DNA from 4 places in the Enterobacter sp. RHBSTW-00994 genome. Region 1 is predicted to be linked to each of the others. Evidence: predicted binding sites of a transcription regulator. Region 1 holds the regulator's gene; each other region holds the start of a gene.
The links. The regulator CRP, encoded in region 1, controls carbon source genes, mostly activating them, when cyclic AMP is high. The targets are predictions, from matches to a motif close to ATGTGANNNNNNTCACAT.
Positions count from the first base shown of each region.

Region 2: a site for CRP is predicted at 1,837-1,854, ahead of HV346_RS16055 (YfcZ/YiiS family protein). Genes of this name have one in related genera too.
Region 3: a site for CRP is predicted at 1,500-1,517, ahead of HV346_RS06870 (ABC-F family ATPase). Genes of this name have one in related genera too.
Region 4: a site for CRP is predicted at 2,059-2,076, ahead of bhsA (multiple stress resistance protein BhsA). Genes of this name have one in related genera too.

Region 1 covers NZ_CP056199.1:4,408,926-4,412,104, forward strand. The annotation lists gene HV346_RS21120 (YheU family protein) at 1-54, shown strand, start outside; gene HV346_RS21125 (phosphoribulokinase) at 85-954, shown strand; gene HV346_RS21130 (OsmC family protein) at 1,022-1,426, opposite strand; gene crp (cAMP-activated global transcriptional regulator CRP) at 1,736-2,368, shown strand; gene HV346_RS21140 (YccS/YhfK family putative transporter) at 2,426-3,179, shown strand, end outside.
Region 2 covers NZ_CP056199.1:3,350,394-3,353,572, reverse strand. The annotation lists partial or broken gene HV346_RS16065 (transposase domain-containing protein) at 1-121, opposite strand, end outside; gene fadL (long-chain fatty acid transporter FadL) at 241-1,587, opposite strand; gene HV346_RS16055 (YfcZ/YiiS family protein) at 1,960-2,244, shown strand; gene fadI (acetyl-CoA C-acyltransferase FadI) at 2,408-3,179, shown strand, end outside.
Region 3 covers NZ_CP056199.1:1,453,577-1,456,755, forward strand. The annotation lists gene HV346_RS06860 (glycosyltransferase family A protein) at 1-149, opposite strand, end outside; gene ldtB (L,D-transpeptidase) at 395-1,315, opposite strand; gene HV346_RS06870 (ABC-F family ATPase) at 1,537-3,132, shown strand.
Region 4 covers NZ_CP056199.1:1,815,976-1,819,154, reverse strand. The annotation lists gene mfd (transcription-repair coupling factor) at 1-529, shown strand, start outside; gene HV346_RS08580 (L,D-transpeptidase family protein) at 686-1,651, shown strand; gene bhsA (multiple stress resistance protein BhsA) at 1,729-1,986, opposite strand; gene comR (TetR family copper-responsive transcriptional repressor ComR) at 2,232-2,867, shown strand; gene HV346_RS08565 (TonB-dependent receptor) at 3,072-3,179, shown strand, end outside.

The DNA.
Region 1 (3,179 bases):
TCCGAATTGCACGAAACGGTCAATATCATGCCCCGCAACGCGCTTCATGGCTGACCGTTAAACCTTTCCAGTCAGGGAGTTGCTATGTCTGCCAGACATCCGGTTATTGCCGTTACAGGTTCGAGTGGGGCAGGAACAACCACCACCAGCCTCGCCTTTCGCAAGATTTTCGCGCAACTGAACTTACGGGCAGCCGAAGTCGAAGGGGACAGTTTCCATCGCTATACTCGCCCTGAAATGGATATGGCCATTCGCAAGGCTCGCGATCTCGGTAAACATATCAGCTACTTTGGGCCTGATGCTAACGACTTCGGCCTGCTTGAGCAGACATTTCATGCGTACGGGCAAACAGGTAAAGGGCAATCCCGTAAGTATCTGCATACCTATGATGAAGCCGTCCCCTGGAATCAGGTTCCCGGCACGTTCACGCCATGGCAACCGCTTCCTGAACCAACCGACGTGCTCTTTTATGAAGGCTTGCACGGCGGTGTGGTCACACCACATCACAACGTGGCGCGACATGTGGATTTGCTGGTCGGCGTGGTTCCTATCGTCAACCTGGAGTGGATCCAAAAGCTCACACGCGATACCAGCGAACGCGGTCATTCCCGTGAAGCCGTGATGGATTCGGTCGTGCGTTCGATGGAGGATTACATCAACTTCCTGACGCCGCAGTTCTCGCGTACGCACATCAACTTCCAGCGCGTCCCGACGGTCGATACCTCCAACCCTTTTGCGGCCAAAAGTATTCCTTCTCTGGATGAGAGTTTTGTAGTGATTCACTTCCGAAATCTGGAAGGTATTGATTACCCCTGGCTGCTTGCAATGTTGCAGGGCTCGTTTATTTCCCACATGAATACATTGGTGGTTCCGGGCGGGAAAATGGGGCTGGCGATGGAGTTGATCATGACGCCGCTGGTCGAGCGACTGATGGAAGGGAAGAAGATCGCATGAACATTTCCCCTCTCCGCAGGGAGAGGGTCCGGATGAGGGCATCAACGTGCATGATGCCCAACACACATCAGGCTTCAATCACTTCGTAGGAATGCGTGATATTTACCGCTTTTTCCAGCATTAACGCCACAGAGCAGTATTTCTCAGCAGAAAGATCAACCGCGCGTGATACTGCCGCATCCTTCAGATCTTTACCGGTGACAATAAAATGCAGATTGATGTGCGTAAACAGGCGCGGCGCTTCTTCACGACGCTCTGATGTCAGCTTAACTTCGCAATCTGTCACGTCATGACGACCTTTTTGCAGAATAGATACCACGTCAATTGCGCTGCATCCACCCGCCGCCATCAGCACCATCTCCATCGGACTTGGTGCTTTATCGCCGGAGTTACCATCCATCAAAATCTGGTGTCCAGAAGCGGATTCGCCCAGGAATGTTAAACCTTCAACCCATTTCACACGCGCTTGCATATTCATTAACTCCAACGTTGCATTTTTGGTGACAGATTACGCGTGCGTTACAATTCTCGCAACGGAAGGCGACCTGCATCATGCTGAAGCGAGACACCAGGAGACACGCGGCAAAAGCTATGCTAAAACACTCGGGATGCTACAGTAATGCATTGACGTTACACATGTATGCAGAGGACATCAAACTTTACTGGCTGCGAATATTACGACAGCCGACTTCCCAGGTATGGGTAAGAATTCGATTGCAACCCCAGAGTCCGGATGCATCTTATGACTCTGGTGACAGCTTATAACAGAGGATAACAGCGCATGGTGCTTGGCAAACCGCAAACAGACCCGACTCTCGAATGGTTCTTGTCTCATTGCCACATTCATAAGTACCCATCGAAGAGCACGCTGATTCACCAGGGTGAAAAAGCGGAAACGTTGTATTACATCGTCAAAGGCTCGGTGGCAGTGCTGATCAAAGATGAAGAAGGGAAAGAGATGATCCTTTCTTATCTGAACCAGGGCGATTTCATCGGCGAGCTGGGCCTGTTTGAAGAAGGCCAGGAACGCAGTGCCTGGGTTCGTGCAAAAACCGCATGTGAAGTGGCTGAAATCTCCTACAAGAAATTCCGTCAGTTGATCCAGGTTAACCCTGACATCCTGATGCGTCTTTCTTCGCAGATGGCTCGCCGTCTGCAGGTCACGTCTGAGAAAGTGGGTAACCTCGCCTTCCTGGACGTAACAGGCCGTATTGCACAGACGCTGCTGAACCTGGCGAAACAACCTGATGCAATGACCCACCCGGACGGTATGCAAATTAAAATCACCCGCCAGGAAATTGGTCAGATTGTCGGCTGTTCTCGTGAAACGGTTGGCCGTATCCTGAAAATGCTGGAAGACCAGAACCTGATCTCCGCACACGGTAAAACCATCGTGGTTTACGGAACCCGTTAATTCCGGTAAAACGGCGTGCCATCGCAAGGTGTCACGCCGTTTTTGTCTCTATCCCCCATGTGGCGAAGGCTGATTTATCACCCGGAAGTTAACTATGCACTGCGGCAAACGCTGGTGCTGTGTCTTCCTGTGGCTGTGGGATTGCTCCTCGGACATCTGCAACAAGGTCTGCTTTTCTCTCTCGTCCCTGCCTGCTGCAACATTGCGGGTCTGGATACGCCCCACAAACGCTTTTTCAAACGCCTGATTATTGGCGGCTGCCTGTTTGCCGGTTGTAGCCTTGCGGTGCAACTGCTACTCGCCCGTGAGATCCCGCTGCCGCTGATTCTGACAGTACTTGCGATGACGCTTGGCGTCACGGCTGAAATCAGCTCACTGCATGCCCGGTTACTGCCTGCATCGCTTATTGCGGCCATTTTTACCCTCAGCCTCGCAGGCAATATGCCGGTGTGGGAACCCCTGCTTATCTACGCCCTGGGCACGCTGTGGTACGGCGTATTTAACTGGTTTTGGTTCTGGCTATGGCGCGAACAGCCACTGCGTGAATCCCTGAGCCTGCTCTATGTACAGCTTGCTGATTACTGTGAAGCCAAGTACACCTTGCTGACTCAGCACACCGACCCGGAAAAGTCGTTGCCGCCACTGCTGGCTCGCCAGCAAAAGGTGGTCGATCTGATAAGCCAGTGCTACCAACAGTTGCATATGCTTGCAGCCAATAAAAACCATGACTACAAGCGGTTACTGCGCACGTTTCAGGTAGGGCTGGATCTGCAAGAACACATCTCCGTCAGTTTGCACTACCCTCACGAGG
Region 2 (3,179 bases), 1.1 Mb from region 1:
TTCCGGATTCTTCAGGACAGCGGGAAATCAGTTCCGGGTCCAGATATTCGCCCAGAGAAGTCATAGGGTTACGAAGAGAATCGTAACGGGATACCAGATCAAGAGCCTGTCCAGTGTGCATAAAAAAATCCGGAAACGGGTGAGCATTTCCGGATTCTTACACAGCCACTGGATCGGTCAACCGATCCTTAACTGATCGGCATTAGAGCAATATGCTCACCTTTTTTGATCCCTGAGTGGTTAGAACGCGTAGTTGAAGTTCGTACCAAACAGCCAGGCTTTACCTTCAGAATGGAAGGTGTAAGCCGCTGGGCCTTCACCTTCGGTGAAGTTAACGTTTTGACCATGCATATAAGATGCGCCCACATCGACAGACGCGTCTTCATTAAACGCATAGGTCAAACCTGCGCTCAGCCACAGACGGTCCTGATCCGGGATGGAAATGGAACGTTTGTCTGCAGGAACAGGGCTGTCATCAAAGGCAATCCCGGTACGGAAGGTCCAGTTTTTATCGTAGTAGTAGGTTGTACCCAATGCGATACGATAAGCGTCTTTGAAGCTTTCATCTTTATAGAACAGTGTCTGACCATTGTCGCCAGTGGCTTTCAGCTCCTGGAACTGACTCCAGCTGGTGTAGGTCAGGCTGTAGTGGATAGCCCACTGCGGTGCAACGCGGTTATAACCGGACAGTTCCCACATCTCAGGCAGATGCAGTGACAGAGAACCATTTTCGGTTCTGCCGCCGGTCCCTTCCGGAAGTCCACTCAGACCCATATTTCCGAGGATCGTGCTCAGTCTCGGATTGATGGAACTCTTATAATCGCCGTCAAAGTCGATTTTCACTTCTGAACGATAGGTCAGGCCCCAGCGGTTGTTTTTATCCAGTTCATACAAGATACCGGCGTTCCAGCCAAATCCCCATTCGTCACCCTTCAGGTGAGCAATTTGGTCATCAGCAGAACTGATTCCATCCAGATAGGATGGAGGAACGCGCCCAGAAAGTTGGTTTGCCAGTACAGGGCCGAGTGAACCTGCATAGCGCTCAATTTTTGCTTTCGCGTAAACGGCATCGAAGCCTAAACCGAAGCTCCAGTTGCTATCAAGACGATAAGCACCGCTCAGGTTAAGGTTAACGGTTTGCAGATCGGTTTTGCCGCCATAAATACCGGCTGCATAGTTTTCGCCAAATTCTGTTGCCAGGCCATAATTGGAGGTGACAGATGCACCCCAACCGAACTGATCGTTGATTGGCATAACAAAGTGCATGTTAGGAACCCATGCGCTTGGCGCAATGTTGTCCTGGTTAGCACTTTGTCCTGTTAAATTGGATTTGCCGTTAACATTGACATCCGGGTCGATATAAACCGCACCGGCAGAGAAGGTTGGACGATCAAACATGGTGATAAGCGCAGGGTTACGGCTTGCGTTACCAGCATCATCTGCGATTGCACCTTCCCCGGAATACGCACGGCCAAGGCCAGAGGAAGAAAATTCGTTTAACTGGAAGCCCGCGGACCAGGCGGACGTTGAGACGATTGCCACTGCGACTGCCAGCGCAGTCTTTTTGAACAGGGTTTTCTGGCTCATGACCATAACCTCATTGAGTTATTTTTATTCAATAATTGTTACATACCGTAACAGGAGCGCGAAGTGTAGGGTCTGCGGTAACACTTAGAAATCAGACCAGTGGCGAGAGTATAGGTCGGACCAGATGGGATGTTGCAAGTTTGTTTATTAAGTTTTTCAAATATGTTTCACGAAACGAGATCTGGCTGGCAAAAATGTGACCATCTCGACTCATTCAAAAGGGTGGTTTTTGTTTTAGATCATTTTTTAGTGTGATATTGGTCACTTATCTCATTTTGCGTCATTAACGGCTGGAGAGAGCCACCGCTGGGGCGTAAAATATCAGCATCGTGTTTATCTCGCGCCCTGCGCGAATACAGAGGAAATTGAGCTATGAGTAAATGCAGTGCTGATGAAACCCCGGTTTGCTGCTGTATGGATGTTGGTACTATCATGGACAACACCGATTGCACCGCGTCTTACAGCCGTGTCTTCACCAATCGTGCCGAGGCTGATGAAACCCTGGCGGCGCTGAGCAAACGTGCTCGCGACGTTGAGTCTGAGCCTTGTGAAATCAAATCCTCGTTCACCGAAGTTGAAGGTGGTGTGCGTCTGGATATTGACTTTGTCTTCGCCTGTGAAGCGGAAACACTGATCTTCCAGCTCGGCCTGCGTTAATCCTTTCTTCCTGATACCCCTGCCTTGCAGGGGTATTTTCTTTTTATTCTCTGTGTTTTAGCTCCCACTTTTTCATCTCTCTGATTGGCTGAATGTAAAAAAATGGTTAAGACTGTTATCAGGTCAGACCACTTTGCATTTATGTTATTTACAGGGGCGTGTTATGAGTCAGGCATTACCGCTTATCACCCGACAAGGCGATCGCATTGCCATTGTCAGTGGATTGCGTACTCCGTTTGCGCGTCAGGCGACCGCATTTCACGGAATTCCAGCCGTCGATCTGGGGAAAATGGTGGTGGGGGAGATGCTGGCTCGCAGCGAAATATCTCCTGATGTTATTGAACAACTGGTTTTCGGCCAGGTTGTCCAGATGCCTGAAGCACCCAACATTGCCCGCGAGATTGTTCTGGGAACCGGGATGAATGTGCATACTGATGCGTATAGCGTTAGCCGCGCATGTGCCACCAGTTTTCAGGCCGTCGCCAATGTGGCTGAAAGTCTGATGGTGGGCACAATCCGGGCTGGCATTGCGGGTGGTGCAGACTCTTCTTCTGTGCTGCCGATTGGCGTGAGTAAAAAACTGGCACGTATGCTGGTGGATGTTAACAAGGCCCGAACGACAGGGCAGAAACTCAAGCTTTTCTCACGCCTGCGTCTGCGCGATTTAATGCCTGTACCGCCTGCTGTTGCCGAGTATTCGACCGGTCTGCGCATGGGGGATACGGCTGAGCAAATGGCGAAAACGTACGGAATAACGCGTGAGCAGCAGGATGCACTGGCCCATCGTTCTCACCAAAATGCCGCACAGGCCTGGTCACAAGGCAAACTGACTGATGAAGTGATGACTGCTTATATTCCGCCTTATCGTGAACCACTTACTGAAGATAATAACATCCGTGGCACGTCGACCCTGGCGGATTATGCAAAGTTACGTC
Region 3 (3,179 bases), 1.9 Mb from region 1:
TCGGTGATGCCTTCATCACTGAGGTATGGCTCTCTGGATACCCAAACAACAATCTGATCCACCGTTTTACTCTGGTTCGCAAGTGACCATACGGTTTGCGAACAGAGATAAAGACGCGATTTTGTAGTTGTTAAATTAATACTGATCATCGTAAGAAACGTGCTCCAGAAAAATTATGCAATTACAAATAACGCAGAAAACACCGGGCTATAAGTGGCTGGATGATATCACTGGGAAGAATAGATGTAACCCCATCTGGCTAACATAAAATGGCCGTAATGAGACATATAGCATCTTTAATACATTTTTCTGGGAGATATAAATACGGAACACAAAAAAATAAAAACCCCGATGATTCGGGGTTTTTTAGGAACGCTTTAATAAGCAGAACGGATTAGTTTAAGCGTACTGGCATACCAGAGCGGTTTTGAATAGCCTGATCAACAATCGTGCTTTCAACGTCCTGCTGAGCTGTGACGGCTTGTACCGCTTTAGTCAGAGTCACAGGTACGGTTTCGTTATTGTTAATCTGATCTTCGCTAGTGGAGAGCGGGTTATGAACTTCAATATAACGGCTACCATCTGGCTCTGACGTTGCTTTTACTGGTTCGTTGATGAACTGAACGCGCGTGCCAACTGGAACGTTTTCAAACAGGAATTTGATGTCGTCGTTACGCAGACGCACACAACCATGGCTCACACGCAGACCAATACCGAAGTTGGCGTTGGTTCCGTGGATCGCGTACAAGCGGCCAATGTAGAGAGCATACAGACCCATAGGGTTATCCGGGCCGGCAGGAACAACGGCTGGCAATGGTTCGCCTGCTGCAATGTATTCTGCGTGCATTTTGGCGGTTGGCGTCCAGGTTGGACCCGCTTTTTTACGCTCAACTTTGGTGGTCCAGTTCATCGGGGTATCTTTACCCAACTGGCCGATACCAATTGGCAGAACGATGACCGTGTTTGTCCCTTTCGGGTAGTAGTAAAGACGCATTTCGGCGCTATTAATGACGATACCTTCATGAACGGTATCTGGCAGAATCAGCTGCTGAGGAATGTTCAATACCGTACCGGCTTTCGGCAGATAAGGGTCTACACCTGGATTGGCTTCCAGCATGTTGGACAGGCCTAGCTGATACTCAGCGGCGTAATATTCCAGCGGCTGGGTGTTTCCTTCCTCAATGGTGACGACCTGGTTTTGACCTACCAGACGGCTACCGTCTGTCGGCAGTGGATACGTCACCGCAGAAGCGGTTTTGCAAAAACCTACTACGGCAAACGCCGCCGCTAAAAGCGTTGTTAATTTCATGTTCATGTTGTGCGAGGTATCTGGCCACTCAGGCGATTAGTTGATAAGTCTGAATCATTGATGGGAGCGCATTATATGTGCATTCCCGCTAACAGGGAAATCAGATGTGTACGAAATCACACTTTTTTCGGTTTTGTTATAGTTTAGTGGCGAATTGCAACACGGGATCTCATTTCGGAATTGTGGCATAATGCCGTGTTTATCACACTTTTTCGCAGGAATCTCCCGTGTTAGTTACCAGCAACGTCACTATGCAGTTTGGCAGTAAGCCGCTGTTTGAAAACATTTCCGTCAAGTTTGGCGGCGGCAACCGTTACGGCCTGATTGGTGCCAACGGTAGCGGCAAATCTACCTTTATGAAGATTCTGGGTAGCGATCTCGAACCTACACTGGGCAACGTGTCGCTCGATCCGAATGAGCGTATCGGTAAGCTGCGTCAGGATCAGTTTGCCTTTGAAGAATTTACCGTACTCGATACCGTGATCATGGGACACGGAGAGCTGTGGGAAGTGAAACAAGAACGTGACCGCATCTACGCCCTGGCAGAAATGAGCGAAGAAGACGGCTATAAAGTGGCTGATCTCGAAGTACTTTATGGCGAAATGGACGGTTACTCTGCTGAATCTCGTGCGGGCGAACTGCTGCTTGGCGTGGGCATTCCTGTTGAACAACATTATGGTTTGATGAGTGAAGTGGCCCCAGGCTGGAAACTGCGTGTGTTGCTTGCGCAGGCGCTGTTCTCTAACCCGGACATTCTGCTGCTCGACGAACCAACGAACAACCTGGACATCGATACCATTCGCTGGCTGGAGCAGACGCTGAACGAGCGTGACAGCACCATGATTATCATCTCGCACGACCGTCACTTCCTGAACATGGTCTGTACCCACATGGCGGATCTGGATTACGGCGAACTGCGCGTTTACCCAGGCAACTACGACGAGTACATGACGGCGGCAACTCAGGCGCGTGAGCGTCTGCTGGCTGATAACGCCAAGAAGAAAGCGCAAATTGCTGATCTGCAATCCTTCGTGAGCCGATTCAGTGCGAATGCGTCAAAATCCCGTCAGGCGACCTCACGTGCTCGTCAGATTGACAAGATCAAACTTGACGAAGTGAAGGCCTCCAGCCGTCAGAACCCGTTCATCCGCTTCGAGCAGGATAAGAAACTGTTCCGTAACGCGCTGGAAGTGGAAGCCCTGGCTAAAGGGTTCGATAACGGCCCATTGTTTAAAAACTTCAACCTGTTGCTGGAAGTGGGTGAGAAGATTGCCATTCTGGGAGCGAACGGCGTGGGTAAATCCACCATGCTGAAAACGCTGGTTGGCGAACTTCAGCCTGACAACGGGACGGTGAAGTGGTCTGAGAATGCGCAGATTGGTTACTACGCACAGGATCATGAATTTGAATTCGAAAATGATCTGACCGTATTCGACTGGATGAGCCAGTGGAAGCAGGAAGGGGATGACGAGCAGGCTGTTCGTAGCATTCTGGGGCGTCTTCTGTTCAGCCAGGACGATATTAAAAAGCCTGCCAAAGTGCTTTCTGGTGGTGAAAAAGGCCGCATGCTGTTTGGCAAGCTGATGATGGAAAAACCGAATATTCTGGTCATGGATGAACCAACCAACCACCTGGATATGGAATCGATCGAGTCGCTGAACATGGCGCTGGAAATGTACCAGGGGACGTTGGTCTTCGTGTCCCACGACCGTGAGTTTGTTAGCTCGCTGGCAACCCGTGTGATTGAAATTACGCCAGAACGCGTGGTGGACTTCACCGGCAACTACGAAGATTATCTGCGTAGCAAAGGCATCGACAACTAATTTCCCGTTGTCTTTTACGCAGCAGATGCGTTGGCTTCACCTGTTCA
Region 4 (3,179 bases), 2.3 Mb from region 1:
GCTCTATATGGAGCTTCTGGAAAATGCCGTTGATGCCCTTAAAGACGGACGTGAACCGTCGCTGGAAGATCTGACCAGCCAGCAGACCGAAGTCGAGTTGCGGATGCCTTCCCTGCTTCCGGATGATTTCATTCCGGATGTCAACACGCGTCTTTCGTTCTACAAACGGATCGCCAGCGCGAAAAACGAAAGCGAGCTGGAGGAGATCAAAGTGGAGTTAATTGACCGCTTTGGTCTGCTGCCAGATGCCGCCCGAAACCTGCTGGATATCGCCCGTCTTCGCCAGCAGGCACAAAAACTGGGGATCCGTAAACTCGAAGGGAATGAAAAAGGCGGTGTGATTGAGTTTGCCGAGAAAAACCACGTCAATCCAATGTGGTTGATTGGCCTGCTCCAGAAACAACCTCAACATTTCCGGCTGGACGGACCAACCCGTCTGAAGTTCACCCAGGAACTGGCAGAGCGCAAAACCCGCATGGAATGGGTTCGCCACTTTATGCGTCAACTGGAAGAGAACGCCATCGCTTAACCGGCTCAGCCTATGCCCCCGGTAACACAGTGATACCGGGGGTTACAATTTACAAACTCTTTGCAATCCACCTGGATTTCCCGACACTCCCATTCGCCATAATTATCATTACCCCCTTAGATAACAATAACCTCATTATTTATATGGATTATGGTGATGATGACACCTTCACGTTTTACTCGCTGGATAACCTTGTTTGCGCTGGCCGCTACGGTGGCGATTGCGCTTCCTGCACGCGCTAACACCTGGCCACTTCCCCCGTCGGGGAGTCGGGTGGTGGGCGAAAACCGTTTTCACGTCGTTGAAAACAATGGTGGTTCACTCGAAGCGATTGCAAAAAAATATAACGTCGGATTCCTGGCGTTACTGCAGGCAAACCCGGGCGTTGATCCCTATGTTCCCCGCGCAGGAAGCGTGCTGACCATTCCGCTGCAAACGTTGCTTCCTGATGCGCCACGCGAAGGCATTGTGATCAACCTTGCTGAACTGCGCCTTTATTATTATCCGCCGGGCAAGAATGAAGTCACCGTCTACCCAATAGGTATTGGCCAGTTGGGTGGCGATACGCTGACGCCAACAATGATCACAACGGTCTCGGATAAACGGGCTAATCCAACATGGACACCAACAGCGAACATCCGCGCCCGTTACAAAGCGCAGGGTATTGACCTACCGGCGGTTGTTCCCGCAGGCCCGGATAACCCAATGGGGCATCATGCTATTCGCCTCGCCGCCTTCGGAGGCGTGTACCTGCTGCACGGCACGAATGCCGATTTTGGTATCGGTATGCGCGTAAGTTCTGGCTGTATTCGCCTGCGTGATGACGATATCAAAACGCTCTACAGCGTGATCACACCAGGGACAAAAGTGAATATTGTGAATACGCCGATCAAGGTGTCTGAAGAACCTGATGGCACGCGGTTGGTCGAGATCCACCAACCATTGTCGAAAAACATCGGTGACGATCCGCAAACCCTGCCGATTACCCTGAATGACGCGATGTACCGCTTTAAAAACAGCGCCGGTACAGAAGGTGACGTGATGGAGCGAGCAATGGAAGCGCGTTCTGGTATGCCAGTGGATGTGACCCGGCATCATGATATTGCTCAGCAATCCCTGTAAGGCACGACGATAAAAAAAGGCCCCGCGCAAGCAGGGCCTTTTTTATTGCAGTGGCATAAATGAGGGTTTAGCCGTGCTTATTTGTAGATCACAGCAGTACCGTGCAGGGTGTTAGGACCTGTCACAGACGTAATGCGGAAAGATTTTGCGCCCATAGCTTCTGCTTTTTGTGCCAGTTGATCTTCCAGCGAGCTGAGATTAGTCCCTGCGTTGGCAGAAATTGTTCCTACTTTGTGTTGGTCTGCAGGAGTGGATTGCACTTCAACAGCAGCAAAGCTTGCAAAAGAGAGTGAGCTAAGCACAGCAGCAGCGATCAGGGTTTTTACGTTTTTCATGATTTTTACCTTTAGGCAGATGATTTTGAAGGTCGTAAGTTATTTACTTAACGATCGATAGATAAATAATAAGTGTGATCCACGTCACGCGTCAATATCTTTTTATAACGACCGTTAAATTAATTTTAATTCCGTTAATTTTCATACCCATATGATTAATTTATTTTTAAGCAATCAGCGCTGGTCGTGGCTCAGGAATATTTTTATAATGGTCGTTCAACAAACCAACAGAGGACCAACGGCAAATGACAACCGATATGACGAGTTGCGCAAAAAAAAGCCGTGGCCGACCAAAAGTGTTCGACAGGGAAGCGGCGCTCGATAAGGCCATGACACTCTTCTGGCAACATGGGTACGAAGCGACATCACTTTCCGATCTGGTGGAAGCCACTGGCGCGAAAGCTCCCACGTTGTACGCAGAGTTCACAAATAAAGAAGGGCTGTTCAGGGCTGTTCTGGACCGCTATATCTCGCGCTTTGCCGCAAAACACGAAGCCCAGCTCTTCTGTGAAGAGAAAACCGTTGAGCAGGCCCTGCGTGACTATTTCACCGCCGTCGCCACCTGCTTTACCAGCAAAGAGACACCGGCCGGATGTTTTATGATCAACACGTCGGCCACCCTTGCGGCATCATCCAGAGACATCGCCAATACGGTGAAATCGCGCCATGCCATGCAAGAAGAGACGCTGAGTTCGTTTCTGACCCAGCGTCAACAGCGCGGTGAAATACCTGCGCACTGTCATCCTCAGGAGCTGGCGCAGTACCTGAGCTGCATCTTACAGGGCATGTCAATCAGTGCCCGTGAAGGAGCTAGCCTGGAAAAACTGCAAAACATCACGCATACCACACTTCGACTGTGGCCAGAATTGCTTAAAGCATGATAATCAGGGCGGTTCGCCGCCCTTCCCCCTTTTCTTCCTCGCCATTGTTAAGTCTCTTCCCTCTCTAACCCCCTCATTTCTCTGGGTTGATAATGAGATTCTTTATCGGCAGTATTCGCATTTGCGTTTTTACATCTATTTCACACTGCACCACGTGGTGTTTTGACCTGCCCATAAAAAAGAGCGAATGCTCAACAAGGAATGATGATGAAAAAGAAGATCCTCTGGGTGCTCAATCCTGTATTGCTGGCAATCGCCATGCCGCTTTACGCCGACCAGACCAATGAAGATAACCTGGTCGTCAGTGCCAAC